2 regions of the Variovorax sp. P4_B10 genome follow, and region 2 is predicted to be linked to the other one. Evidence: riboswitches for the same ligand, from Rfam matches in the RefSeq annotation. Region 2 holds a riboswitch; the other holds the start of a gene.
What was found. Region 2 has a riboswitch for glycine ahead of AC1DXX_RS17655 (D-amino acid dehydrogenase). Riboswitches for the same ligand answer to the same signal wherever they lie in the genome.
Positions count from the first base shown of each region.

Region 1: it holds a riboswitch for glycine, as region 2 does, so the genes downstream of both, gcvT (glycine cleavage system aminomethyltransferase GcvT) here and AC1DXX_RS17655 (D-amino acid dehydrogenase) in region 2, are expected to answer to the same signal.

Region 1 is NZ_JBFUHN010000071.1:4,395-18,622, reverse strand. It holds gene AC1DXX_RS26095 (GFA family protein) at 1-324, opposite strand, end outside; gene AC1DXX_RS26090 (UDP-N-acetylglucosamine 1-carboxyvinyltransferase) at 636-1,937, shown strand; gene AC1DXX_RS26085 (hypothetical protein) at 1,969-2,997, opposite strand; gene AC1DXX_RS26080 (NAD(P)H-dependent flavin oxidoreductase) at 3,114-4,166, shown strand; gene AC1DXX_RS26075 (alpha/beta hydrolase) at 4,174-4,854, shown strand; gene AC1DXX_RS26070 (TetR/AcrR family transcriptional regulator) at 4,829-5,446, opposite strand; gene AC1DXX_RS26065 (DUF2855 family protein) at 5,497-6,609, shown strand; gene AC1DXX_RS26060 (DUF3014 domain-containing protein) at 6,732-7,652, shown strand; gene AC1DXX_RS26055 (hypothetical protein) at 7,738-7,986, shown strand; gene gcvP (aminomethyl-transferring glycine dehydrogenase) at 8,038-10,944, opposite strand; gene gcvH (glycine cleavage system protein GcvH) at 10,996-11,367, opposite strand; gene gcvT (glycine cleavage system aminomethyltransferase GcvT) at 11,412-12,587, opposite strand; glycine riboswitch at 12,635-12,739, opposite strand; glycine riboswitch at 12,752-12,842, opposite strand; gene AC1DXX_RS26035 (hypothetical protein) at 12,877-13,443, opposite strand; gene AC1DXX_RS26030 (TRAP transporter large permease) at 13,574-14,228, opposite strand, start outside.
Region 2 is NZ_JBFUHN010000035.1:44,093-58,320, reverse strand. It holds gene AC1DXX_RS17690 (aminotransferase-like domain-containing protein) at 1-848, opposite strand, end outside; gene AC1DXX_RS17685 (DMT family transporter) at 947-1,906, opposite strand; gene AC1DXX_RS17680 (LysE family translocator) at 1,903-2,502, opposite strand; gene AC1DXX_RS17675 (aminotransferase-like domain-containing protein) at 2,613-4,031, shown strand; gene AC1DXX_RS17670 (PhaM family polyhydroxyalkanoate granule multifunctional regulatory protein) at 4,123-4,860, shown strand; gene AC1DXX_RS17665 (FIST signal transduction protein) at 4,907-6,187, shown strand; gene AC1DXX_RS17660 (hypothetical protein) at 6,596-8,227, shown strand; gene AC1DXX_RS17655 (D-amino acid dehydrogenase) at 8,279-9,598, opposite strand; glycine riboswitch at 9,690-9,807, opposite strand; glycine riboswitch at 9,819-9,911, opposite strand; gene rfbB (dTDP-glucose 4,6-dehydratase) at 10,027-11,106, shown strand; gene rfbD (dTDP-4-dehydrorhamnose reductase) at 11,103-11,993, shown strand; gene rfbA (glucose-1-phosphate thymidylyltransferase RfbA) at 12,016-12,906, shown strand; gene rfbC (dTDP-4-dehydrorhamnose 3,5-epimerase) at 12,903-13,451, shown strand; gene AC1DXX_RS17630 (GDP-mannose 4,6-dehydratase) at 13,444-14,228, opposite strand, start outside.

The DNA.
Region 1 (14,228 bases), on a different contig from region 2:
CTTGTACCGGCCCGGGTCGTCGAGGCTCGCGGCGTGCACGGTGAAGACGTCGGGCATCGCCGCAAAGGTCATGTACACGGGCGAGCCGCAGGATGGGCAGAACGCCCGGGTCTTGACGTTGCCGCTGTCGCCCACCATGTCCCACAGCGTGGCCTGGCCGCTGTGCTTCACGCCGCTGCGCGCAAAGGTGAGGTACGAGCCATGGCCGGTGCCGCTCTTTCTTTGGCAGTCGCGGCACTGGCAATCGTTCTGAAAGACGGGCTCGGCTGAAATCTCATAGCGGATCGCGCCGCACGCGCAACCGCCGGTGTAGGCGTGGCTCATTTGTCTGTCCTTTCGAGGTTGTTTTTCCAGCGGGGCTGGCTGGGTGCAACCAATCTAGTCGGGCAGGGGCGCAGCGGTGAGTAACAAGTTCGTCGCGAATCCCGCCGGCTGTCGAGCGGGCGCGTAGAAAGCCGGTTCGGGAATCCGGTCGGATGGAATGCGAAAGAATTGTCAATTCGGCGTCTTCCGCTTCGAACTTCTTACAACTTCAGCGCTGTTCATGCTGCTTTCAGACGGTAAAGTGCCCGTCTCCGGTTTCGGATGGTCCGCGACCCTTTCCCCCCACCGCCTTCCGCTTTTCCCGCACATCCATGTCCAACCTCATCGTGCACGGCGGTACGCCGCTGCGTGGCCGCATCACCCCCTCCGCCAACAAGAACGCCGTGCTGCCGGTGCTCTGCGCCACCTTGCTCACCTGGGAGCCCCTGCGCCTGCATGGCGTGCCCGACATCACCGACGTGCGCAAGATCCTCGACATCTTCCGCACCCTCGGCAGCGACGTGCACATGGACCACGAAACCGGCACGCTCGAGCTGCACCACCGCGAGACCACCTTCAACGCATCGCTGCACCGGCTGCCCGAGGAGATGCGCTCGTCGATCATGCTGGTGCCGCCGCTGCTCGCGCGCTTCGGCGTGGCGCGGCTCGAGGACAACGTCAAGGGCTGCACGCTGGGCGTGCGCGAGATCGATCCGCACGTCGAGGTGTTCCAGCGCTTCGGCGGCGAGGTCGAGCGCACCGAAGGCTCGCTGCTCGTGTACAGCAAGGGGAGGCTCGTGCCCACCGACCACTGGCTCGACTACGCCTCGGTAACCACCACCGAGAACTTCGTGCTGTGCGCTGCCGCCGCGGGGGGCACTTCGACGCTGACCAATGCCGCGTCGGAGCCGCATGTGCAGGAGTTCTGCCGCTTCATGGCGATGATCGGCGTGCGCATCGAGGGCATGGGCACGTCGCGGCTCACGGTGCACGGCGGCGAGGTGCTCAAGGGCGGCGAGTTCCGCTTCGACGAAGACTTCCACGAGATCACGACTTTTCTCGCGCTGGGCGCCATCACCGGTGGCGACGTGGTTGTGCGCAACAGCGCGCCGGCCAACTTTCCGCTGATCGACCGCACCTTCGCGAAGTTCGGCGTGCAGATCGCGCACGAGGACGGCTGGTCGCGCGCCATCCGCACCGGTCCGCTGAAGGTGCAGACGCCTTTCACGAGCAACGTGCTCACCAAGGTCGAGGCCGCGCCGTGGCCTTACTTTCCGGTGGACCTGCTGCCGATCTTCATCGCGCTGGGCGTGCGTGCGCAGGGCAACGCGATGTTCTGGAACAAGGTGTACGACGGGGCGCTGGGCTGGACCGGCGAGCTCTCGAAGTTCGGCGCCCATGTGTTCTCGTCGGACCCGCACCGGCTCATCACCTTCGGCGGCAATCCGCTGACGCCCGCGGTGGTGGAGAGCCCCTACATCATTCGCGTGGCGATCGCGCTGTTCATGGTGGCGGCGAGCATCGAGGGCAAGTCGGAGATCCGCAACGCCGCGCCGATCCGCCGGGCGCATCCGCGCTTCGTGGAAAACCTGCGCAGCCTGGGCGTGCAGGTTGAATGGACGAGCGAGGAATAACCGGCGGGTGCAGTGCTGCAGCGCCGGTGCGTCAGAACGACGGCACGGGGTTGCGCCCTTCGGTCAGCACGTAGGCGCCGTTGCGCCAGGCATAGACCAGCGTGCTGTCGATGGTGAGCACGCGGCGGCTCTTGGTGCCGCTCGTTCGCTCACCCTTGAACGCGATGCGCATCTCGCCCGGCTCTTCGTCGGTGCCCAGCGTAAAGCTCGGCGTGCCGCTGACGTCGAAGCACGCGCCGCGTGGCGGCTCTTCCGGCTTGCCGGGCCTGGGCTCTTTATCGCAGGACTCGTCGGCGCCTTCGTTGGTGGCCGACAGCGCAATGCCCCTTGCCAGCACGCGCACCTTGCCCGCTTCGAGCCCGTACACCGACAGCCACTGCCCGCAGTAGCCCTGCCAGCAGCTGCCATGGGCAATGGTCAGCGCAAAGCGTTGGGGTGCGATGCGCTCGACCTTGGTGGTGCCGAGGTTGCCCATGAAGCCGAGGTAGTCGACGGCGTCGTTGCGGCTCGCGAGCTTCCAGCCCTCGGCGCCCTGTTCGAAGAAGTAGGCGCCGAGCCATGCGCCGTTCACGTGGCCGTTCATCGGCTGGCCTCGGTCGTCGAGCGGCACGGTCTCGGTCAGCATGACGGCGTGCGTATCGTCGAGCCGCACCACCTCGCGCGGCGACACATGAGCGTGTTGCTCGGCCTCGCTGCCGGGCACTGTCTTGCCCTCGTTGCGTCTCTCGGGCAGCGAGACGGTGTCGGGCTGTCGGGGCGCGGCGCCCGCGCCCTGGGAGTCGGGGAATACCAGCGCCATGAGTTCGGCTCGCTTGAGCGTGGCCGATGCGGTGGGGCGAGGCACTGGTGGCGCAGGTGGTGCCACGGGGGCAACGGCCTCGGCGGTTGCCACGGCCACTGCGGCTTGGTCCGCCTGCGCGTCGGCGGTGGTAACGGGGGCTTCTTCTTTCTGCGGACAGCCGCCGAGCATGACGAGGCCGGCGGTGGCAATGGCAGCAGCAATGGTGCGCTGCAGCGGCCGCGAGGGAGTCGCAGGCCGTGTCGGGTTCAGGAGGGGCATGCGCGCGATTGTGCCGAAGCCATTTGGCGATGATGACCCCGCCGCCGCCGCAACCTCCGGCTTGGCGGGAGAATGGCCGGCATCCGACGACACACGAACAAGGAGCGCTTTCAAAAATGACCACGCTGCAACAACTCCTCGGCACGGACCTCCCGCTCATTCAGGCCCCGATGGCCGGCATCCAGGGCAGCGCGATGGCCATCGCGGTCAGCAATGCAGGCGGGCTCGGCTCGCTGCCGTGCGCCATGCTGAGCCCCGATGCCATGCGCAGCGAGCTCGCGGCGATCCGCGCCGGCACCGGCAAGCCCTACAACGTCAATTTCTTCTGCCACACGCCGTCGGCGCCGAGTGCCGAACGCGAGGCGACATGGCGCGCCGCGCTGGCACCGTACTACGCCGAGTTCGGCATCGATGCGGCGAGCATTCCCACCGGCCCGGGGCGCAATCCCTTCAGCGCCGAGGTGGCCAATCTGCTGGCCGAGTTCAAGCCGCCGGTGGTGAGCTTCCATTTCGGCCTGCCGTCCGAGGCGCTGCTGGCGCAGGTGCGCAGCTGGGGCGCCAAGGTGCTGGTGTCGGCCACCACGGTCGACGAGGCCTTGTGGCTCGAAGCGCACGGCGCCGATGCGGTCATCGCGCAGGGGCTGGAAGCCGGTGGTCACCGCGGTCACTTCCTGTCGCACGACCTGACGAAGCAGCTCGGCACCTTCGCACTGTTGCCGCAGCTGGTGCGCGCCGTGAAGGTGCCGGTGATCGCGGCCGGCGGCATCGCGGACGCAAACGGCGTGTCCGCGGCCATGGCGCTGGGGGCTGCGGGCGTGCAGGTCGGCACCGCCTACATGCTGACGCCGGAAGCCACGACGACCGCGATTCACCGCGCGGCGCTCAAGAGCGACGCCGCGCGCCACACCGCGCTCACCAACCTGTTCACCGGCCGCCCGGCACGCGGCATCGTCAACCGCGTGATGCGCGAGCTGGGCCCCATCGGTGCGGCCGCGCCCGAGTTTCCGCTCGCCACTTCGGGCATCGCGCCGCTGCGCGCCAAGGCCGAGGCGCAGGGCAGCGGCGACTTTTCTCCGCTGTGGTCGGGGCAGAACGCCACCGGCTGCCGCGAAGTGTCTTCGGCCGAGGTGACCCGGGCGCTGGCGCAAGGCTTTCATGCATCCCTCTGAACCATCCATGACCCAACAACTCCATCTGCCCTTCAAGTTCCTGGCGCACGGCGCCCAGGCCGACGTCCGCGAGCCCTGGCTGCTGGTGCTGATGCACGGCGTGGGCAGCAACGAGCAGGACCTGTTCGGCCTCGCGCGGCTGATGCCGCCGCAGTTTCACGTGCTGAGCCTGCGTGCGCCCTATGTGCTGTCGCCCGATGCCTATGCGTGGTTCGAATTCGAGGTGCTGCCCAACGGCGAGCGGCACATCAACGAAGAGCAGGAGCGCGAAAGCCGCTTCCTGGTCGGCGAGATGATCGCCTCGGCGGCGCAGCAGCTCGGCGTGCCGCCGGAGCGCATCGTGGTCGGTGGTTTCAGCCAGGGCGGGATCATGGCGCTGTCGCTGCTGCTCACGCAGCCCGCGAAGGTGCGTGCCGCGATGGTGTGGCACAGCCGGCTGCTGTCGCAGGTGGTGCCGCACATCGCGCCGCCGGAGGCCTTCGAGGGCAAGGCGCTGTGGGTGAGCCATGGCAGCGCCGATAACGTGATTCCCCCGAGCGCTGCGCAGGCCACGCGCGAACTGGCGCGTGGCCTGCCGCTGGCGCTGTCGGGTTCGGACTTTCCGGGCGCGCACGAGATCCGCCCGGCCGAGCTGCAGGGCACGCTGGCGTGGCTGCAGTCGCTCAGCGCGGCGACAGGCGCGCCGTGACCATCGCCTCCATCTCGCCCACCCAGCCGTCGCCGGCGGCCTCGGGCTGCACCAGCAGGCGATAGCGGCGTCCGCCCCAGGCGGCGGTGAGCAGGGCGTGGACTGTGGCAGGTGGGGGCGGCAATGGCAGGTCCTTGCAGGCAGCGAAGGCCCCGAGCCAGCGTTCGGCGAGTTCGTCGTACACCCGGCGATGGTGCTTGGGCTCGGCCACGCGGTGCTCGAGCATCAGCATCTCGGGGTCGAAGGCCGGCAGCCCTTCGAGCCGCGTGTCGCAGGTGATGCGCACCAGGCGCTTCACGCGTTCGCGCCAGTCGATGTCCGTCGGCGCGATCGCCTCCGCATCGAGCCGCGCGAGCAGCGCCTCGATGCAGTGGCGGACATAGCCCGAGAGCAGGGCTTCCTTGTCGGGAAAGTAGTCGTAGAGCGTGCCGACCGCGATGCCGGTTTCCAGCGCCACGGCCCGCGTGGTCACGCCTTCCCAGCCGTGCGCGGTCCAAATCCGAACAAAGGCGTCGTAGATCGCCTGGACGGTGAACTTGCTGCGCGCCTGCGTGGGGCGTTTCAGGGGCTTGGAGCGGGGTGCGGCCGGCATGGACTGGGTTTCCGAACCCGCTGCAAGGCGGGCCGTCCTACAGTTTGCGAATGAACAACGCATTCACTTTAACCCGCCTCGAAACCCGCAAGAACGCGCTCGGCACCACCCGGCTGGTGGCCGCGCCCGACGCCGGTGCGCTGCAGCCCGGCGAGGTGCTGATGAAGATCGGCCGCTTCGCGCTGACCACCAACAACATCACCTACGCGGCCTTCGGCGACGCAGTGATGAAGTACTGGCAGTTCTTCCCGACCGGCGATGCCGACTGGGGCCACATGCCGGTATGGGGCTTCGCCGACGTGGCGGCCTCGAACGCCGAGGGCGTGGCGGTGGGCGAGCGCTTCTACGGCTACTTTCCCATCGCGAGCCACCTGCGCATGCAGCCGGTGCGGGTGACGGCGCGCGGCTTCTACGACGGGGCCGAACATCGCCATGCGCTGGTGTCGGCCTACAACCAGTACATGCGCTGCAGCAACGACGCGGGCTATGCCGCGGCGCAGGAGGACTACCAGATGCTGGTGCGCCCGCTCTTCATCACCTCGTTCATGCTGGCGGATTTCCTGGAGGACAACGCCTTCTTCGGTGCGAAGCAGGTGGTGGTGTCCAGCGCATCGAGCAAGACCGCATTCGGCACGGCGTTCTGCCTCGACAGGCGCGAAGGTCTGCAGCTGATTGCGGCCACCTCGGCCGCCAATCGCGCCTTCGTCGACGGGCTGGGCTGCTATGACCGCACCTTGCGCTACGAGGAAGTCACCACGCTGCCCGCCGATGTGCCGACGCTCTACATCGACTTCTCGGGCAACGACGCGCTGCGCGCCACCATCCACCACCACTTCGGCGCGGCGCTGGTGTACGACTGCTATGCGGGCTCGGCGCAGAAGACCGAGTTTCTCGGCGACACCGCTTCGCTGCCCGGCCCGACGCCCCAGCTCTACTTCGCGCCCGTGCAGATCCGCAAGCGGAACGCCGACTGGGGTCCGCAGGAGGTCAACCGCCGCTTCAACGAGGCGCAGGGCAGGTTCATCGCCGAGCTGGGCAAGCCCGGCAACCGCTGGATGGCGCTGGTGCAGGGCGAGGGCTTCGTGCATGCGCAGGCGGTGATTGCCGACCTGCACGCGGGCAAGGTGGACCCGCGCCAGGCGCACGTCGTTCGCCTGGGCTGAACTTTCGCGCCGGCGGCGCGTCACAGGGCGTTACGAGGCCGTGGCATTGCGGAGGCCCCAATTGGTGCAACATTGACCGATACCTCCGCACCACCCATCCTCCAGCAAAGGAAAGTGCCGCCATGTCCGACAGCGAATCTTCCAACGACTCCAGGGACGCCTCAGAGTTCAGGCCCCGCCGCGAGACCTCGATGGGGACCATCGTCGTCATCGCGCTGCTGGTGCTGGCCGCCGCTTTTTTCGGCTGGCGCTGGTACCAGCAGCAACAAAAGCAACTCGAGCCCGTGCCGGTCGCCGCCGCGCCGAACGACGGGCCTGCGCCCGCACCGGCGCCCGCACCTCAGCCCGAGTCCCTGGAGCCGAAGAACCCCATGGATGCGATCGCGCTCCCGGGCGCGGGGCTGCCCACGGTCGCGGATTCCGATACGCGCGTGATGAAGGAACTCGTCGATCTGTTCGGCAGCAAGAACGTGGCAGGCTTCCTGCAGTTCGACGGCATCGTGCGCCGCTTCGTGGCAACGGTCGACAACCTCGCGCGCGAGCAGGCGCCTGCGAGCGCATGGCCGGTGCGGCCGACGAAGCAGCGCTTCATCACCGAAGGGCAGGGCGAGAGGCAGGCCATTGCGGCCAACAATGCCGCGCGCTACAACGCCATCGTGCTGTTTGCCGAGTCGGTCGATCCGGGCAAGGCGGCCAAGGTGTATGCCCGGCTCTACCCGCTCTTCCAGCAAGCCTACGAAGAGCTCGGCTATCCCGGGCGCTATTTCAACGACCGGCTCATCGCCGTGATCGACCATCTGCTGCAGGCACCCGAGCCGCAGGGGCCGGTGCAGGTGCGGCTGGTGGAGGTGAAGGGCGACGTGCCCTCGCAGCGGCCCTGGGTGCGCTACGAGTACGTCGATCCGAAGCTGGAATCGCTGTCGTCCGGCCAGAAGATCATGGTGCGCATGGGGCCGGAGAACGAACGCCGGGCCAAGGCCAGCCTGCGCGGCTTCCGCGAGCAGATCGCCACCGGCGAACTGGTAAAGAAGAAGCAGCCCTGAGGCGCTGCGCCGTGTAGGCGCAGGCCGATTGCACGCGGCGCGGATGGCGCAGATGATTTGTTCTCAAGATTTCGAGGACAACCGTATGAACCCGATGAGCGTCGACCTCTATCAAAGTACTACCGATCCCAAGAAATTCCTGGCGCTTCCCGCGGGCGTCGATCCGGCCGAACTCATGGGTCCGATGACCTTCGACCGGGACTACGCACAGATCAAGCGGTACCAGGAGGCATTCGAATTCGACCCGTCCGAAACCTATGCCGGGGTCAATGCCGCCAAGATCGCAGCGGACATCCTGACCGTGAAGTGGGCGATGTATCGCCGCGAAGCCTGACCGCAGAACGGTGCCGCGGCGCGACGGCGCGGGGCCGTCGCGCTTGCGTCTTCAGGCCTCTTCGGTTTCCTCGTAGTCGCCGACCGGCACGCAGCTGCAGAACAGGTTGCGGTCGCCGTACACGTTGTCGACACGGCCGATCGGCGGCCAGTACTTGGCCTGCTTGAGCGCGGCCAGCGGGTAGGCGCCGAGTTCGCGCGAATACGGGTGCGACCATTCCGTGCCGAGCAGGCTGGCCGCGGTGTGCGGGGCGTGCTTGAGCGGGTTGTCTTCCTTCGGCCAGACACCTTCTTCCACACGGCGAATCTCGCCGCGGATCGCGATCATCGCGTCGATGAAGCGGTCGAGCTCGGCCAGCGGCTCGCTCTCGGTCGGCTCGACCATCAGCGTGCCGGGCACGGGGAAGCTCAGCGTCGGCGCATGGAAGCCGTAGTCGATCAGTCGCTTGGCCACGTCTTCCGCGGTGACGCCGCTGGTGTCCTTGAGCGGGCGCAGGTCGAGGATGCACTCGTGCGCGACGTGGCCGTTGGGGCTCGCGTACAGCGTGGGGTAGTGGTCCTTCAAGCGCGCACTGATGTAGTTGGCGCTGAGGATCGCGATTTCGGTCGCGGCCTGCAGGCCCTTCGCGCCCATCATGCGGCAGTACATCCAGCTGATCGGCAGCACGGCCGCGTTGCCCAGCGGTGCGGCCGAGACGGCGCCCACGCCGTTCGACGGCACGCCGGCCGTCGCATGGCCCGGCAGGTAGGGCACGAGGTCTTCGACCACGCACACCGGGCCCACGCCCGGGCCGCCGCCGCCGTGCGGAATGCAGAAGGTCTTGTGCAGGTTCAGGTGGCTCACGTCGCCACCGAACTCGCCCGGCGCGGCCACGCCGACCAGCGCGTTCATGTTGGCGCCATCGACGTACACGCGGCCGCCGTGTTCATGCACGAGCTCGCAGAGTTCCTTCACGCGGGTTTCGAACACGCCGTGCGTGCTCGGATAGGTGATCATCACGGCGGCGAGGTGCTTGCTGTGCTTTTCGCAGGCGCGCTTCAGGTCGTCCATGTCGACGTTGCCCTGCGCGTCGCAGGCTGTCACTACCACCTGCAGGCCCACCATTTGCGCACTTGCGGGGTTGGTGCCGTGCGCCGACGAGGGAATCAGGCAGATGTTGCGGTGGCCCTGGCCCTTGGCTTCGTGAAAGGACTTGATGGCCAGCAGGCCCGCGTACTCGCCCTGCGAGCCTGCGTTGGGCTGCAGGCTGATGCCTGCATAGCCTGTTGCCTCGCACAGCCAGGCGCGCAGCTGCGCGTCGAGCTGCGCATAGCCCAGCTGCTGGTCGGCCGGTGCGAAGGGGTGGATGTCGGCGAACTCGGGCCAGGTGATCGGGATCATCTCGCTGGTCGCGTTGAGCTTCATGGTGCAGCTGCCGAGCGGGATCATGCTGCGGTCGAGCGCGAGGTCCTTGTCCGACAGGCTGCGGATGTAGCGCAGCATCGCGGTCTCGCTCTTGTGGGTGTTGAACACCGGGTGCGTGAGGAAGGCGCTGGTGCGGCGCAGGTCTTCGGGCAGGCGCGGCGCGGTGTTGACAAGGTCGTTGAAGCGCGGCATCGGCGTGCCGGCGGGAACGAACAGGGCCCACAGCGTTTCGACGTCGGCGCGGGTGCTGGTCTCGTCGAGCGAAATGCCCAGGTGCTGCTGCAGCCGCTGGCGCAGGTTGACGCCGGCGGCGTAGGCGCGCTCGATGATCTTCGGCGTGTCGTCGCCGGTGCGGATCGTCAGCGAATCGAAGGCGAATGCATTGACCGGTTCGCGGCCCATCTGCGTGAGGCCCTGCGCGAGGATGGCCGTGAGCGCCGCCACGCGCTGTGCAATGCGTGTGAGGCCGTCGGGCCCGTGGTACACGGCGTACATGCTGGCCACGACGGCCGGCAGCACCTGCGCGGTGCAGATGTTGGACGTGGCCTTCTCGCGGCGGATGTGCTGCTCGCGCGTTTGCAGCGCGAGGCGGTAGGCGGGCTGGCCGTGCGTGTCGACGCTCACGCCGACCAGGCGGCCCGGCAGCGAGCGCTTGAATTCGTCGCGGCAGGCGAGGTAGGCCGCGTGCGGGCCGCCGTTGCACAGCGGCATGCCGAAGCGTTGCGTGGTGCCGCAGACGATGTCGGCATCCCACTCGCCGGGCGGCGCGAGCAGCGTCAGCGCCAGCAGGTCGGCCGCCACGCAGAAGGCGGCGTCGCACTGGTGCGCGTGGCCCGCGAGCGGGCGCAGGTCGTGCACATGGCCGGTGGTGGCGGGGTACTGCGCGAGCACGCCGAAGAACCCGCCGCTCGCCATCAGCAGCGGCAGTGTTTCGGATACGGTGCTCACCTTGACCTCGATGCCCAGCGGCGCGGCGCGCGTCCTGATGACCTCGATGGTCTGCGGATGGCAGTCGCCCGACACCAGGAATACGTTGCTCCTGCTCTTCACGCTGCGCTTGGCGAGCGTCATCGCCTCGGCCGCGGCCGTGGCTTCATCGAGCATCGAGGCGTTGGCGATGGCCATGCCCGTGAGGTCGCACACCATCGTCTGGAAGTTGAGCAGGGCTTCCATGCGGCCCTGCGAAATCTCGGCCTGGTAGGGCGTGTAGGCGGTGTACCAGGCGGGGTTCTCGAGCACGTTGCGCAAGATGACGCCCGGCGTGTGCGTGCCGTAGTAGCCCTGGCCGATAAAGTTCTTGAATACCTTGTTCTTCGACGCCATGGCCTTCAGCTCGGCCAGCGCATCGGCCTCGGTGACGGGCGCCGGCAGCCGCATCGGCTTGGCGCGGCGGATGGCCGCGGGCACGATGCCGTCGATGAGCTCCGCCCGCGTTTCCGAGCCGATCACCGGCAGCATGCGCGCCTCGTCCGCTGCATCGATGCCGATGTGGCGGGCGAGGAATTCTTCGGCGTTCTCTAGTTCTTGCAAAGAGGGAAGGGCGGGAATCGGCATGGCGGTGAAGGCTCGGGGAGGAAGGGGATGCTCGGGAGAGGAGTCAGGCGATCAGGATTCGGCGGCGAACTTGTCGTAGGTGGCGGAATCGAGCAGCGCGTCGAGTTGCGCCGGGTCGCTCAGCTTGACCTTGAAGAACCAGCCGCTGGCCAGCGGGTCGCTGTTGGCGAGCGACGGGTCGGCGCGCAGGGCTTCGTTGACTTCGGTGATCTCGCCCGACACGGGCATGAACACGTCGGCTGCGGCCTTGACCGATTCGACGACGCCGGCGACATCGCCTTGCGCAAAGCTCTTGCCGACTTCGGGCAGGTCGACGAACACCACGTCGCCCAGCGCGTCCTGCGCGTGCACGGTGATGCCGACGGTGGCTGCGCCGCCTTCGGCGGACACCCATTCATGGTCCTTGGTGTACTTGATGCTCATGAAAAAAACTCCTCGTGGAAAAAATGATGATCGGGGTGCAGAGCCTAGCCGCGGTAGTAGCGGGTGGGCACGAAGGGCATGGTCGAGACTTCCATCGGCACGGGCTTGCCGCGCACGATGGCCTGCACGCGCGTGCCGGGCTCGGAGAAAGCGGTGGCGACGTAGGCGATGGCAATGGGCCGGTCGGCCGTCGGGCCGAGCAGGCCGCTCGTGACGAAGCCGATGTCGTGGCCTTCGAAGGATTGCAGCACCGTGCCGTCGCGCACCGGGATGCGTTCGAGCGCCACGAGGCCGACGCGCTTGCGCTTCAGCGTGTGGTGGTCGGTGTGGCCGGCGGCGCCTGCCGCGGCGGCGTCGAGCTGGGCCAGGATCCTGGCTGCACCGGGGAAGCCGCCTTCGCGCGCGCCGCCCGTGCGGCGCACCTTCTGGATCGCCCAGTTGAGCGAGGCCTCGACCGGCGTGGTCGTGGTGTCGATGTCGTTGCCGTACAGGCAGAGCCCGGCTTCCAGGCGCAGCGAGTTGCGCGCGCCGAGGCCGACGGGCTTGACCTCGGGCTGCGCCAGCAGCAGGCGGGCGAGGGCGTCGGCGTCCTTGCCGGCCACCGAGATCTCGAAGCCGTCTTCGCCGGTGTAGCCGCTGCGGGTGACGAAAGCGGGAATGCCGCCGATCTGCACCGCGCCGCCGGTCATGAACACGAAGCGCTCGATGCCGGGCGACAGGCGCGCCAGGGTGGCGGCCGCCTGTGGGCCCTGCAGGGCGAGCAGCGCATGGTCGGGCAGGGGCTGCACCTTGCAGCGCGCGCCGATCTTCTGCTGGATGTGGGCGATGTCGGCCACCTTGCAGGCGCCGTTCACGATCACGAAGATCGAGCCGTGGCCTTCGTTGAAGAACATCAGGTCGTCGAGGATGCCGCCTTCGTCGTTCAGCAGCAGCCCGTAGCGCTGCTTGCCGGCCGGCAGGTCGATCACGTCGACCGGCATCAGGGTTTCGAAGGCGGCCGCCGCATCGGGCCCGACCAGGCGCAGCTGGCCCATGTGGGAGATGTCGAACAGGCCGGCCGCATCGCGCGCGTGCTTGTGCTCGGCCATCAGGCCGGCGGGGTACTGAACGGGCATGGAATAGCCGGCGAAGGGCACCATGCGGGCGCCGAGCTCCACGTGCAGGTCGTACAGCGGCGTCTTGAGAAGCTGGGTGTCGGATGAAGCGGAAGAAGCAGCCACGGGGCACTCCAAAGGGGCAGTCGAAATCCATGGCTGCAACGCCACGGGCCACCCCTGCTGTCCGCTTTACCTGAGAGATTCGCCCCACGATCGGGGTTTGCTCCTTCGGTGGGCCGGTGCATGCGCAACGGCCTCTCTCCAGCAAGGAAACGCTGGTTTGCACCAACGCCTTGTCAGTCCTTTTGCCTGAGCGTTCGGGAATCCCCTGCGCCTTCGGCGGCCCCGCGTGGCGGTGCTCTCTCCTGACCCCGCCAAGTGTAGTGGATCGCGGGCCCCGGAGCCCGCGGCGTCAGTGCACGATTTCAGCCGGTGGCAGCAGCCGCTCGATGCGCTCGCGCAGCGACTCGGCCCGCTCGGCGCCGGCGGTTTTCTCGATTTCGGAGAGCATCAGCGCGGCGATGGTCAGCATCGCCTCCCGGTCGCGGGCTTCGCGCAGGGCGTCGCGCATCTGCAGGGCGAACTTGGGGTCGCGCCGCACGAACATGCGCTCGCAGATGTCGAACAGGAACATCCGCGTGGTGGCCAGGGAGCGCTTGCCGTCGAAGTTGTCGGCCGAGGTGGCGAGCCGGATCGGGTCGACCGCCGGCACCGGGGCGGGCGGTGCGGCAGCGGCGGCAGCCTGTGCCGCCGCCTGCGCCGTGGCGGCGGCGATCGCCTGGGGGTCCTGCAGGTAGCCCTTGAGCACCAGCGCCTGGATCGCCTGCTCGGCTTCGGTGCGGTTCGCGAACATCGGGCTGAAGTCGGTCAGCGTACGCCGGCCGTCGGCCATCAGCAGCAGCGCGCGCTCCCGCTGGGTGAGCGTGCGCTGGCCGCCCTGGAGTTCGTCGCGAGCCTTGTCGGTCTTGGTAGGAAACATGGCGGCCACAGCTTTCGGAGATCGAGGGCTGCAGCATCGTTGCAAGCGGTGACATCTTCATGAACCATTTTCCCTGGAGGGAAAAATCACCGCCGCGGCCGTGGGCCGCCGTGAAGTCGGCCGCGCAGGGCTACTTGAACCCGAGCGCGCGCGGCAGCCAGGTGCTGAGCGCCGGCACGAAGGTCAGGATCATCAGCACCGCACCATGCGCCCACAGGAAGGGCACCAATTCCTTCACCAGCGCCGACATCGGCACCTTCGACACATTGCAGGTCACGAACAGCAACCCGCCCACCGGCGGCGTGATCATGCCGAGCGTGAGGTTGAAGATCACGATCATCGCGAAGTGCACCGGGTCGACGCCCAGCTTGATCGCCACCGGCGCGAGGATCGGTGCCAGCACCATCACGCCCGGCAGCGGTTCGATGAAGATGCCGAACAGCAGCAGGAACACGTTGACGATGATCAGGAACATCCACGGCGAGAGATTCATGCTGATCAGCCATTCCGCCATCTGCTGCGGAATGCCTTCGATGGTCAGCACCCACGCGAACGAGGCCGACAGCCCGATGATGATCAGCACCGAGGCCGAGAGCAGTGCCGAGCGCGAGAGGATGTCGGGCAGCATCTTCCACTCGAGCGTGCGGTAGACGAACTTGCCGCACACCAGCGCATAGAACACCGCCACCACCGAGGCCTCGGTCGGCGTGAACCAGCCGGCGCGCATGCCGCCCAGGATCACCACCGGCAGCAGGATCGCGGGAATCGCCTTCCAGGTGGTGACG
Region 2 (14,228 bases):
GGCACATGGCGGTCGAGGAAGTTGTCCTTCATCACGGCCGACACCATGCGCTGCGTGAAGATCGGCGTGTGCAGGTCGACCGCCTGCTTGGCCTGCAGCAGCTTGGGGTAGATGGCCTTCGGCGCCACCAGGAAGCCCAGGCGCAGGCCGGGCGCCAGCACCTTCGAGAACGAACCCAGGTAGATGCAGCCTTCGGGGTTGCGCGCGGTCAGCGGCAGGGGCGGGGCTTCGTCGAACCAGAGTTCGCCGTAGGGGTTGTCTTCGATGATCGGGAGCCCCGCTTCGGCGGCGGCGGCCGAGACGGCGGCGCGGCGCGCCTCGGTCATGGTGCGGCCGGTGGGGTTCTGGAAGTTGGGCAGCAGGTAGATGAAGCGCGAGTCCTTTGCCTTGGCGACCAGGTCCTCGACGATCACGCCTTCCTCGTCGCTCGCCACGCTCACCGGATTCGGCTCCATCGGGCCGAAGGCCTGCAGCGCGCCAAGGTAGGTGGGCGTTTCGACCAGCACCTTGCTGCCCGGATCGATCAGCACCTTGGCCACGAGGTCGAGGCCCTGCTGCGAGCCGGTGGTGATCAGGACCTGGGCGGGGTCGACGTTCCACGGCAGCATGTCGGCCACGGCCTGACGCAGCGGCGCGTAGCCTTCGCTGGCGGCGTACTGCAGCGCGGCCTGGCCGTCGTTGTGCAGCACGTCGGCGCAGGCATCGGCAAAAGCCTGGATCGGGAAGGTCTTGGGCGAGGGCAGGCCGCCGGCCAGGCTGATGATGCCGGGGCGCTCGGTGACCTTGAGGATTTCACGCAGCACCGACGGGTTCATCTTGGCGGCGCGGGCGGCGAGTTTCCAGTTCATGGGGTTTCTTCTTTCAGGCGGTGAGGTGAGATTCGATGGCAGGTCGCCAAGGGACGCAACATGGATTTTGTTTCAGCGGGTGCGAAGTGGGCTGGCCATCAGCTTCTTCCGGCCGCGCCGGCAGGCAGCGGCGCGGCGGCGGGCGCGGCTTGCGGCTGCGAGAGCCGCTTGCCGATGACCACCGTGGCCACCACGGCAATGGCAAAGCCCAGCGTCACCACGTCCAGCGGTTCGCCCAGCAGCGGGATGGACGCGAGGATCGAGAGAAAGGGCTGCAGCAACTGCGTCTGGCTCACGCGCAGCGCGCCGCCCAGCGCCAGGCCGCGGTACCAGGCGAAGAAGCCGATCCACATCGAGAACGTGCCGACATAGACGAAGCCCATCCAGGCCGAGGTGGCGATAGGCTGCTGCGGCCACATGGCCAGCGTGGCCGGCAGCGTGACGGGCAGCGCCATCACGCAGACCCAGCAGATCACGCGCTCTGCGCCCAGCGAGGGCGTGACCTGCGCGCCGTAGATGTAGCCGAAGGAGGCGGCGATGACCGCGCCGACCAGCAGCAGGTCGGCCCACTCGAAACCGAAGCCGTGGCCGCTCTGGCTCGCGCGCAGCACCGAGAACACCAGCACCAGCAGGCTGCCCGCGATGGCGCACAGCCAGAAACCGAGCCGCGCGCGTTGGTGCAGCACCCAGGCCGCGACGGCGGCCGTGACGAGCGGCAACAACGCCGTCACCACTGCGGCGTGGCTGGCCGTGACCACGCGCAGTGCGTAGGCCAGCAGCAGCGGGAAGCCGATGCAGTTGCCCAGCACCGCGATGCCCAACGGCTTCCACTGGTGCGCGGCCGGTCGCGGCGAGCGCGTGACGAGCAGGAAGATGGCCGACAGCACACCCGCCAGCGCCGCGCGCCCGAGCGTGACGAACCATGGCGACAGTTGTGGCGCGTCGTGCGAGCCGGTGGCCAGGCGCGTCATCGGCAGCGTGATGGCGAACATGGCCACGCCGATCACGCCCAGCCACATGCCGAGCGTTTCGTCCCTGATGTTGAGTTTGCTGCTCATACGCTCAGCATCCACCAGGCCGTGAGCACCAGCACCGCCGCCATCGCGCGGTTGAACCACAGCAGCCGCTTGCCTTTGGCCAGCCATTCGCGCAGCAGCGCGCCGACCAGCGCATAGGTGAAGTTGCTGACGAAGGCATAGGCCAGCATCACCGGCGCCACGATGGCGAAGCGGCCGAGTGCATCGGGCTGCCCCGCGATCCAGCCCGCCACCAGCGTGAGCGCGAGCAGCCAGGCCTTGATGTTGACGAACTGCAGCATCACGCCCTGGCCGAAGCCGACGGTGAGGCTGGCGCTGTCGGCACGGCCGAGCGTGCCGCTGCCGCTGAGCTTGTAGGCCAGCCACAACAAGTAGGCGATGCCGAGGGCCTTGATGGCCAGGCGCAGCGGCGGCACCGCCACCACCAGCGCGCCGACGCCGGCCGCGCAAAGCACCAGCAGCAAGGTCCAGCCGATCGGCACCGCGACCACGAAGCGCATGGCGCGCGGCAGGCCGCCGTTGGCCGCGAGGGCGGTGGACAGCGTGGTGTTGGGCCCGGGCGAAAAACTCATCGCCGTGGCCAGCACCAGCAGCGCGGTGAATTCTTGCCAGTTCATGGCACACACTCTAAACTTGAGACCATTACAGTTCCAGTACAGATGGTCGAACAAACAAGGCATCTGTATTGGCCATTCCTTCGACACAGCGCCCCTCACGGAGCGACCGCATGCTGACACGAACCTCCACCCAGTCGCTGACGGGGCAACTGGCCGACCGCCTGGCCGAGCGCATCCGCACCCGCCTGCTGCCGCCCGGCGCCCGCCTGCCGTCGGTGCGCGAATGCGCGCGGCAGCAGGGCGTGAGCCCCTACACGGTCGTTGCCGCCTACGACCAGCTGCTGGCGCAGGGCCTGGTCGAAGCCCGCCGGCAGCGCGGTTTCTACGTGCGGGATTCGGCCCCCGCGCAGGAGAGCCGCACGCCGCCCAACGCGGCGCCGATGGTCATGCAGATGATGGCCTCGCGTGTGCCGGCCGACGCCAGCTCGCTGATCCGCAGCATGTTCCACCGCCCGAGCGACAAGCCCCAACCGGGCATGGGCGTGTTTCCGCCGGACTGGATGTCGTCGACCTTCATGCCGACCGCGGTGCGGCGCATGACCAGTACAGCCGTGTTGCAGGAACTGTCGCTGCAGTACGGCGAGCCGGCCGGCGACATGAGCCTGCGCCGCAGCCTTTCGCAAAAGCTCGTGGGCATCAACGTGCCTGCCGCGCCCGACCAGATCATCACCACGATCGGCGCCACCCATGCGCTGGACATCGTGAGCCGCACGCTGCTGCGCGCGGGCGACCCGGTGATGGTCGAGGAGCCGGGCTGGGCGCTGGAGTTCGCGCGGCTCGAGGCGCTGGGCATGCGCATCCTGCCGGTGCCACGGCGCGCCGACGGGCCCGACCTCGAGGTGATGGCGCAGTACTGCAAGCTGCACAGCCCCAAGCTCTTCGTCAGCGTGAGTGTGCTGCACAACCCGACCGGCTACAGCCTCACGCCGGGCAGCGCGCACCGCGTGCTCAAGCTGGCCAACGAGCACGACTTCCACATCGTCGAGGACGACACCTACAGCCACCTCGCGCCCGAGCACGCCACGCGGCTGAGCGCGCTCGACGGGCTGCAGCGCACGATCTACGTGAGCGGCTTCGCGAAGATCCTGGCGCCCAACTGGCGCATCGGCTTCCTGGCTGCCCCGCCCGCGCTGAAGGAGCGGCTGCTCGAAACCAAGCTGCTGGCCACGCTGACCTCGCCCACGCTGTTCGAGCGGGCGTTGTCGTGGTGCATCGATCAAGGCCAGCTGCGCCGCCATTCCGAGCGCGTGCGCATCCGGCTCGACGGCGCGCGCGGCCGGGCGGTCAAGCTGGCGATGTCGCATGGCTGCACCTTCGCGTCGGAGCCGGCCGGGCTGTTCGGCTGGGTCGATACCGGCGTCGATACCGATGCGCTGACCCAGCGCATGCTCGATCAGGGCTATCTGCTCGCGCCGGGTTCGCTGTTCCACGCGCGCCGGCCGCCGAGCACGATGATGCGGATCAATTTCGCCACTTCGCAGGACGCCACGTTCTGGAAGGTTTTCAGCAGGGTCCGCAGCGAGCTTTGACGGCAGGTAACAGGCGGGGCGGTCCGGGCCAAACGCCAAAGGCTTGGAGTAAGCTGGGAACACAAGAAAACCCAACCCGGAGACCCCCTGCATGAGCAACGCCAGCCAACCCTTTGCCTTCAGTCAATTCGTCCCTGGATTCGACTTTCTGAAGAATCTTGCGGGGGGCGCCGCTGCGGGTGCCGGCGCCGGATCGGTGCCGGGCATTCCGAGCCTGGCGAGCTGGGTGGCCCCCACGCTGAGCGTGGAAGAGGTCGACAAGCGCATCCAGGAACTCAAGACGGTGCAGTACTGGCTCGAGCAGAACGGCCATGCGCTCAAGGCCACGATCCAGGCGCTCGAAGTGCAGAAGATGACCTTGTCGACCCTGCGCGGCATGAATGTGCGGATGGAAGACATCGCCAACGCGTTCACCAGGCAGGCGGCCGCCGTGGCGCCGGCCCCCGCGCCTGCGCCTGCGCCCGCACCGGTGGCGGCTGCGCCGGTCGAGCCCGAAGCCGAGGCCGAGCCGGAAGAGACGCCGGCACCGAAGAAACCCCGCAGCAAGCCGGCCTCGGCCGCCGCGGCATCGTCGGGCGAGACCGGCGTGGTCGACCCGATGCAATGGTGGGGCTCGCTGACCGAGCAGTTCCAGCAGATCGCCAGCTCGGCGCTGCAGGATGCGGCCCAGCTCAAGGTGCCCGCCGTGGCCCAGCCGCTGGCCGATGCGGTCGGCAAGGTGATGGGCAAGCCGGCCGCCGGCAAGCCCGCGGCCAAGAAGGCGGCAGCGCCCGCCGCGAAGAAAAAGGCGTCGCCCGCTGCGCGCAAGCGAACCACCGGCCGGCGCTGACGTCATACGTACATGCTTTTTTGAAGAGAACGGGTTGGCACGCATCATGAAGTTGTTTCCCACCGGTCATGCCACCCATCCGCAATGGCGCATGGCGGCCGGCCTCGTGCTGGCCCAGCTGCGCGCGCAGATGGCCTTGCCCGACTACGCGTCGTCGCCGACGCTCGGGCTGCTCTACATCACCGACCACTATGCGGCCGATGCGCAGGAGATCCTCGATCACCTGAGCGCGGAGTTGCCCGAAGTGACCGACTGGTCGGGCACGGTCGGCGTCGGGGTTTCGGCCAACAACGCCGAATATTTCGACGAGCCCGGCATGAGCCTGATGCTGTGCGCGCTGCCGAGCGACCAGTACCGCGTGTTCTCGGGTGTGGCGCCGCTGAGCAGTTCGGAGATGAGCGGGTTCGAGGCGCACACGGCGCTCGTCCATGCGGACCCCGCAACGCCCGACCTGACCGAGCTGATCGGCGAGATGGCCGGCCGCACCGACACCGGCTACCTGTTCGGCGGACTCTCGTCGGGCCGCGGCGGTGCGCTGCAGTTTGCCGTTGGCGGCAACGGCAACATCCGCGGGCACGGCGCGGCGGGCGGCGTGTTCTCGGGCGGTCTGTCGGGCGTGGTGTTCGGAGACGGCGTGCGGCTGGTGTCGCGCGTCACGCAAGGCTGCCAGCCGCTGCGCTCGGGTGCGGTGCGCGAGCGCGAGATCACCGAGGCCGACGGCAACCTGGTGCTCAAGCTCGATGGCGAGCCCGCGCTGGATGTGCTGCTGGCCGACCTGCAGGTGTCGCTCGAACGCCCGCAGGAGGCCATCGACGCCGTGCGTGCCACCCTGGTGGGCCTCGCCGACGCGGGCAGCGACGGCATTCGCCGCACCGGCGACCTGGGGGCCGATGTGCTGGTGCGCCACATCATCGGCCTGGACCCCACGCGCCGCGGCATCGCGATCGCCGACGTGGCCGAGGCCGGCATGCGGCTGACCTTCTGCCGCCGCAACGCGCAGGCCGCGCGTGCCGACCTGATGCGCATCTGCGCGGAAATCCGCGAGGAGCTCGAGCCGCAAGAGCAGACGCTGGCCACCGCCCGCGCCGTCGCGGCGGGCGAGGCCGAAGCGGCGCCGCATCCCGCACGCCGCATTGCGGGCGCGGTGTACGTGAGCTGCTCGGGGCGCGGCGGGCCGCACTTCGGTGCACCGGGCGCCGAGCTGCAGATCGTGCGGCACGCATTGGGCGATGTGCCGCTGGTCGGTTTCTTCGCCGCGGGCGAGATCGCCCGGCACCATCTGTATGGCTATACCGGCGTGTTGACGGTGTTCACCACTGCGGATTGACGGGCAAAGCCGTCTGCTGCTTGCGTCGGGCCCGGCCGTGGCGGCCGTAGTGGTACTGGCTTGATCGGCGCTGCCGCGTCGAGAGCCTCTGCTTAACAGCGTCCGCGTTGTGGTCCGGGATCGCCCTTGCTTGGCAGCTTCGCGATGGCCGCGATGTTCCCCCTTTTTTTGATCTTGGCATGGTGACGCCAAGGGCCCGTGCGCGCCGGGTTTTTGCGGGGGGCCAGCGACGCAAAAGCAGAGTTGTTAATTATTTGATGTAATCAAGTTGTCACAAAAGATAACTAGACGAGCGAGCCGATTCCGCGAGGCTGGCGACTGCCCAGAATTTTGTGTACTTAAGTATAAATATTTCGCTTCGATGGCTTGCTGGAGAACCTCCAGGTTCTGTGTTTCACGATGAGTTGCTTGGCTTTCAATGAAATCATATTTTTGGATGATTTCTTTCGATCCGAAGAAAACGGACTTCGATCTCACCCGTCCAATCGACGCTTTCTTCGCGGTCTTTTTTCTTTTTCGTGCCAATCCTTGGGAATACCCCAGCGCGAGGAATACCCAGTTTCGGACGGAGGTCGGATTCCCGTCGGATCCATCATGGATTCGCTGAATTTGCCTCGAACGAAGGACGGCTGGGCAAGTGCTGCCATCGCCGACCTGAAGCCTGCACCGGAATTGAACGTACTGGGACTTGGCGAGAAGAGTTTGGTCATCGGATGGGGGATGCCTCCTTCCGTATTGCAATATATTCGCTCCTGCGGTGCATCATTTATTGATGTGGAAGTGCATTCGCTGCGATTTTCCCGTCATCTTCATCTGGGCGTGCGAACCAACAATAGAAAAATTGCGACCGTCTTTTCCAGGGTCAAAGTGCCAAATGAAACATTTCAAAGTGCGGTGATTGGAATGAAGGCCCTCTTCTCGCGGCGAGGTGACAGCGCAATGTTCTGCCGTGATTCACGGGTTGGCGTTTTTCTGGGGCAGACTGAAGTTGATCTGGCGCTGGTGTGCAATGGGCAACTTGTACGTCCGATGGATGTGATTGAGAAAGTCGCTTGCCTGGCGGCTACCGTGGATGTTCTGGCGATCAAGCCGCATCCTTATCAAGAAAATACGGCGCAGCTCGATGATTTATTCCGGCGCATACCGAATGCAGTCGAAGTTGATTGCAACATATACGCGATGCTGTGCGCCGAAAATGTCGATTTCTTCGCCGGAATTTCGTCTGGTGCGCTGATCGAGGCGGAGTATTTCGGTCGGCGAAAGGAAAGAATCATTGAGCAGGATAGAAATAACGCTGCCTATCTCCCGGTTGATTGCAGCGACTGGATCCCTGTCGGAAGCGAAATAGCATCGCTTCCTGTGATGAGGGATGCGGTCAGCCGATCGTGCGTTCCATTTTTTCTAATGCCGAGGAGACGCTATGCTGCGGTCATATCCACGGCCAATTCTGGCCTGATAGATCAGGCTTTCGGGGTTCGTTGGGGACTGCAACTCGACGCTGCCGGAGTGCGGTCTACCCCCAGGGTGGCGTTGGGTGGCGATGTCCGATTCGGAAGCGACAGCGCTTATGCACCGGGGCTGACTTCTGGCTGGCATGAGCCAGAAACCTGGGGTGTCTGGAGCTCAGGGGGAAAAGCATCCTTTCTTCTGATGCTCGACACCGCAGAACTCCATGCCGTTGAGCGGGTGCGAATCACCGTGATAGGCGCACTCTATCAACCGAAGGGAAGCCCTTCGGTTGAACTGGAGGTTCGAATCAATGGCGAAACCTGCCAACCCATCAAGATAGACGAATCGTTGATGTTCTTCCGCGATTTCGAGGCGTGCCAATTGCACGCCAAGTCGTTCTTGATGGCTGAGTTTTTGGTGAAGGGTGCGCATCGACCTTGCGATCTATCTCCAAGCACGGACGCTCGATGCTTGGGCTTCGGGCTTCACTTGCTAAGAGCTGACGCGCTGAATAGCGGCGAGGACGAAGCTGCGAGCGTCGACAGCCGTGAGCCTGTCGACGACCTTCAAATGGCGATTGCGGCGCATTGAATTCCGCCTCCCCTTGCTCGAGCGGTGTGCAAGCCTGAACCAGTCAATGTCTCACGATGCACTCGTCGGGTAGGTGCGAGTGGCCCCTGCGAGACTCGCTGACGCAATCCCCGTGAACGCGAAATCCACCTCGGGCGCGAGCCCGCTCACGATCCGCGCGATCGACTTGCCCGAGCCGCAGGCGTGCGTCCAGCCGAGCGTGCCGTGGCCGGTGTTGAGGTACAGGTTCGGCAGCTTCGTCTTGCCGATCATCGGCACATTGCTCGGCGTCGCGGGACGCAGGCCGGTCCAGAACTGGGCCTGCGTGGTGTCGCCGGCGCCGGGGAACAGTTCTTCCACGCGTCGCACGATGGCTTCGCAGCGCACGCGGTTCAGGTCGCGGTCGTAGCCGTTGAGCTCGGCCGTGCCGGCGATGCGAAGGCGGTCGCCCGACTCGGAGGTGTAGCGCGAGAACACGAGCTTGAACTCGTCGTCGGTCAGCGAGACCTGGTGCGCCTTCGATGCGTCCTTGACGGGCAGCGTCACCGAGTAGCCCTTGGCCGGGTAGATCGGCAGGCGGATGCCCAGCGGCGCCGCGTAGAGCGGGCTGAGCGAGCCCATCGCGAGCACGAAGGCGTCGCCGCGGATGCGCTGGAAGCGGCCTTCGCTGTCGGTGGCCTCGACGTGGTCGATGCTGCCGCCGGCTTCGCGCAGGGCAGTCACCGTGTGGCTCATGAGGAACTTCACGCCGGCCGCGGCGGCGAGGCCCACGAGTTCGCGCGCAAAGCGGTTGGCGTCCCCGGATTCGTCTTCGGCCGTGTAGGTGGCGCCGGCCAGTTGCGGGCGGATGTGGGCGAGGGCGGGCTCGATCTTCACGGCCTCGTCGGCTGAGATCACCAGCCGCTCGCAGCCCAGCGCGCGCATCTGCTCGGCGGGCTTGAGTGCGCCGTCGAACTCTTTCTGCGTCGTATAGAAATGCAGGATGCCCTGGGTGCGCTGGTCGTAGCTCAGACCGGTATCTCGGCGCAACTGCTGCAACATTTCGCGGCTGTAGGTGCCCAGGCGGACGATCTGCTCGATGTTGTGTTTCGTGCGCGCCGGCGTGCATTCGCGCAAGAACTGCAGGCCCCAGAGCCACTGGCGCATGTCGGCGCGGATGCGAAAGAGCAGCGGCGCATCTTCCTTGCCCAGCCATTGCAGCACCTTGAGCGGCGCGCTCGGGTTGGCCCAGGGTTCGGCGTGGCTGACCGAGATCTGCCCGCCGTTCGCAAAGCTGGTTTCGGCGGCCGGGGTGGCCTGCCGGTCGATCACGGTCACGTCGTGGCCGAGTTGCTGGAGGTAGTAAGCCGAGGTCACGCCGAGCAGGCCGGCGCCAAGAACGATCACGCGCATTTCAAGTACCTTTGAGGTTGCAGCGCTTGAACGGCGGGCGTGGTTTGCTATTGAATCAATAGCAAGCAACCGGACGACCACGGTCCAAGTTGCCGCTCCCCCTGTCCTCGGTACCTGAGAGATTCACCCGATTGCGCCTTGCAACGGGTTTGCTCCTTCGGTGCATCACGGCCACGCAAGGTGGGTGATGGCTCTCCAGACGGCGTTTGATTTGATGCAGTACTGACCCCCTGTTCGGGCCGACCTGAGCGTTTATGGGAGTTTGCGCCTTCGGTAGGGCCACCGGGGTGGCCCGCTCTCCTGCAGTGGGGCGATTGTAGGTGGAGGCCGCAGATGCGCCAACCCCGGACTTCGGCCCTGCGGGCCAATGGGATAATCGCCCGTTCACTCGCCGAAGGGCGATCGTTCTGACAACAACAGGGGACCCCATGATCCTGGTAACCGGCGGCGCGGGCTTCATAGGCGCCAACTTCGTACTCGACTGGATCGCGCAGAGCGACGAGCCGGTCGTGAACCTCGACAAGCTCACGTATGCGGGCAACTTGGAGACGCTCGCGTCGCTCCAGGGCAACCCGAAGCACATCTTCGTGCAGGGCGACATCGGCGACAGCGCGCTGCTCGACCGCCTGCTGGCCGAGCACAAGCCGCGCGCCGTCGTGAACTTCGCCGCGGAATCGCACGTCGATCGCTCGATCCACGGCCCCGAAGACTTCGTGCAGACCAATGTGCTCGGCACCTTCCGCCTGCTCGAATCCGTGCGCGGCCACTGGAGCGCACTGCCGGCCGATGCCAAGGCGGCGTTCCGCTTCCTGCACGTCTCCACCGACGAGGTCTACGGTTCGCTCTCCAAGACCGACCCGGCCTTCACCGAAGAGCACAAGTACGAACCCAACAGTCCGTACTCGGCCAGCAAGGCCGCCAGCGACCACCTCGTGCGCGCCTGGCACCACACCTACGGCCTGCCGGTGGTCACCACCAACTGCTCGAACAACTACGGGCCCTTCCACTTCCCCGAGAAGCTGATCCCGCTGATGATCGTCAACGCACTGGCCGGCAAGCCCCTGCCCGTGTACGGCGACGGCATGCAGGTGCGCGACTGGCTCTATGTGAAGGACCACTGCAGCGCCATCCGCCGGGTTCTCGAAACCGGCCAGCTCGGCGAGACCTACAACGTCGGCGGCTGGAACGAGAAGCCCAACATCGAGATCGTCAACACCGTGTGTGCGCTGCTCGACGAACTGCGCCCCAGGTCGGACGGTCAACCGTACAAAGAGCAGATCACCTACGTCACCGACCGCCCGGGCCACGACCGCCGCTACGCCATCGACGCGCGCAAGCTCGAACGCGAGCTCGGCTGGAAGCCCGTCGAGACCTTCGACAGCGGCATCCGCAAGACCGTCGAGTGGTACCTCGCGAACAGCGAATGGGTGCGCAACGTGCAAAGCGGCGCCTACCGCGAGTGGGTCCAGAAGCAGTACGACGCGGCACCAGCGAAGGCCACGGCATGAAGCTGCTGCTGCTGGGCAAGGGCGGACAGGTCGGCTGGGAACTGCAGCGCAGCCTCGCGCCCCTGGGCGAGCTGGTCGCGCTCGACTTCGACAGCACCGATTTCAATGCCGACTTCAGCCGCCCCGAGCAGCTGGCCGAGACGGTGCTGAAGGTGCGGCCCGACGTGATCGTCAATGCCGCCGCTCACACCGCGGTCGACAAGGCCGAGAGCGAGCCCGAGTTCGCCCGCAAGCTCAACGCCACCTCGCCCGGCGTGGTGGCCGAGGCGGCGCAGCAGATCGGCGCGCTGATGGTTCACTACTCGACCGACTACGTCTTCGATGGCAGCGGCAGCAAGCCCTGGAAAGAAGACGATGCAACGGGGCCACTCAGCGTCTACGGCCGCACCAAGCTCGAAGGCGAGCAGCTGGTAGCCCAGCATTGCGTCAAGCACCTGATCTTCCGCACCAGCTGGGTCTATGCCGCACGCGGCGGCAACTTCGCGAAGACCATGTTGCGCATTGCCAAGGAGCGCGATCGGCTGACCGTCATCAATGACCAGTTCGGTGCGCCCACCGGCGCCGAGCTGCTGGCCGATGTCACGGCGCACGCCATTCGCGCCACCCTGCAAGATCCGGCCAAGGCGGGCCTGTATCACGCGGTGGCGGGCGGCGAGACCACCTGGCACGGCTACGCGCGCTTCGTGATCGAGCTGGCCAAGGCCGCGGGCGTCGAACTCAAGGCCGGGCCGGAAAAAGTCGATCCCGTGCCCACCAGTGCGTTCCCGACGCCGGCCACGCGGCCGCACAACTCGCGTCTCGACACCACCAAGCTGCAAACGACCTTCGGGCTGCGCCTGCCGCACTGGCAAGAAGGCGTTGCGCGCATGCTGCGCGAAACGCTCTGAACGATCTACACGAGAACAAGCAATGACGACACAACGCAAAGGCATCATCCTGGCCGGTGGCTCGGGCACACGCCTGCACCCTGCAACGCTGGCGCTCAGCAAGCAACTGCTGCCGGTGTACGACAAGCCGATGATCTATTACCCGCTCAGCACGCTGATGCTCGGCGGCATGCGCGACATCCTGATCATCAGCACGCCGCAGGACACTCCGCGTTTTCAGCAACTGCTGGGCGACGGCAGCCAGTGGGGCATCAACCTGCAGTACGCGGTGCAGCCCAGCCCCGACGGCCTGGCGCAGGCCTTCATCATCGGCGACAAATTCGTAGGAAATTCGCCGAGCGCGCTGGTGCTGGGTGACAACATCTTCTACGGCCATGACTTCGCGCATCTGCTCGCCGATGCCGATTCGAAATCGGCGGGCGCCACGGTGTTCGCCTATCACGTGCACGACCCCGAGCGCTATGGCGTGGTGGCCTTCGATGCAAAGGGCAAGGCCAGCAGCATCGAGGAGAAGCCGGCCAAGCCCAAAAGCAGCTATGCCGTGACCGGCCTCTATTTCTACGACAACCAGGTGGTCGACATCGCCAAGGCCGTGAAGCCCAGCGCGCGTGGCGAGTTGGAGATCACGGCGGTCAACCAGGCTTATCTGGGTCTCAATCAGCTGAACGTGCAGATCATGCAGCGCGGCTATGCGTGGCTGGACACCGGCACGCACGAGAGCCTGATGGAAGCGGGGCAGTTCATCGCGACACTGGAGCACCGGCAAGGGTTGAAGATTGCCTGTCCGGAAGAGATTGCCTGGCGGCATGGTTTCATTGACCGGGAGCAACTGGCAAGGCTTGCCGCGCCGCTGGAGAAGAGCGGCTATGGCAAATACCTGAATCATTTGCTGGCCGAGGAGGTGCGTTCGTGAAGGCAACACCCACCGCGATTCCCGAGGTGCTGGTCATCGAGCCGAAGGTCTTCGGCGATGCACGGGGGTTTTTCTACGAGAGCTTCAACAGCAAGGCGTTCGATGAGGCTGTCGGGCGGCATGTCGAGTTCGTCCAGGACAACCACTCGCGCTCGGCCAAGGGCGTGCTGCGTGGTCTGCACTACCAGATTCAGCAGCCCCAAGGGAAGTTAGTGCGTGTTGTTCAGGGCGCGGTATTCGACGTGGCTGTGGACATCCGCAAGTCGTCGCCGAACTTTGGCAAATGGGTGGGTGTGGAACTCAGCGAAGACAACCACAAGCAACTCTGGGTGCCTGCGGGGTTTGCCCACGGCTTTCTCGTGCTCAGCGAAACGGCCGAGTTTCTGTACAAGACGACGGATTACTATGCGCCCACTCATGAGCGCTCGATCAAGTGGGACGACGCCGACTTGGGAATCGTGTGGCCGCCAATCGGCGTGGCCCCACAGCTGTCGGGCAAAGACCAAGCCGGCACAAGTTTTAGCCAGGCCGAAGTCTTTAGCTGATTGAGTCTGCTGCGGTGACCTTGGCGGCGCGCAGCATTCGCGCCAGCGTTTCCTCCAGTTCCGGCTCTTCCAGCGATGCATGCTGTTTGGCCAGCAATGTTTGGAGCTTGCTCGGGTCGCCGCAGAGCCGATGCACTTCATTCGGCCTGACGAAAGCCGGATTCACCTCGATGCGGGGATTGTGCGAAGTCATTCGGGCAAATGTCTCGATCACTTGCCGCAGCGCATGCGGCCGCCCCGAGCAGATGTTGTAGGCCTCGCCTGGCTCTCCATGAGCGAGTAGCAGCAAGTAGGCGTCACAGACCATCTGCACATCATTGAACTCGCGTTCTACGTCCAGATTGCCCAATGAGATCGACTGTGAGCGTGCTGCAAAGTGCACGGCCAGCTTCGGAATCAGGAAATTGGCATCCTGCCCAGGGCCGGTGTAGTTGAAAGGGCGGGTAATCACCAGATTCAGTCGGTCGCTGTAGGTCCTCGCCATGAACTCCATGGCAAGTTTGCTCATGCCGTAGTGGTTGACCGGTGCCGGCGCCTGGTCTTCCTTGATGGGGGACTGGGTTGCGTTGCCGTAGATATTGGCGCTGCTGGCCAAAAGCACACGTTTGGGCCGAACAGGCAACTGCACCAGCGCATCCAAGAGATTGGTGGTTCCAACGACGTTCACAGCGTAAAACGCGGCGTCATGCGCGTGTCCCACGAAACTGATGGCCGCCAGGTGCACCACGGCGTCGGGCGCCACCTCCAGCACTTCCTTGAGCATCGCATCGCGATGCG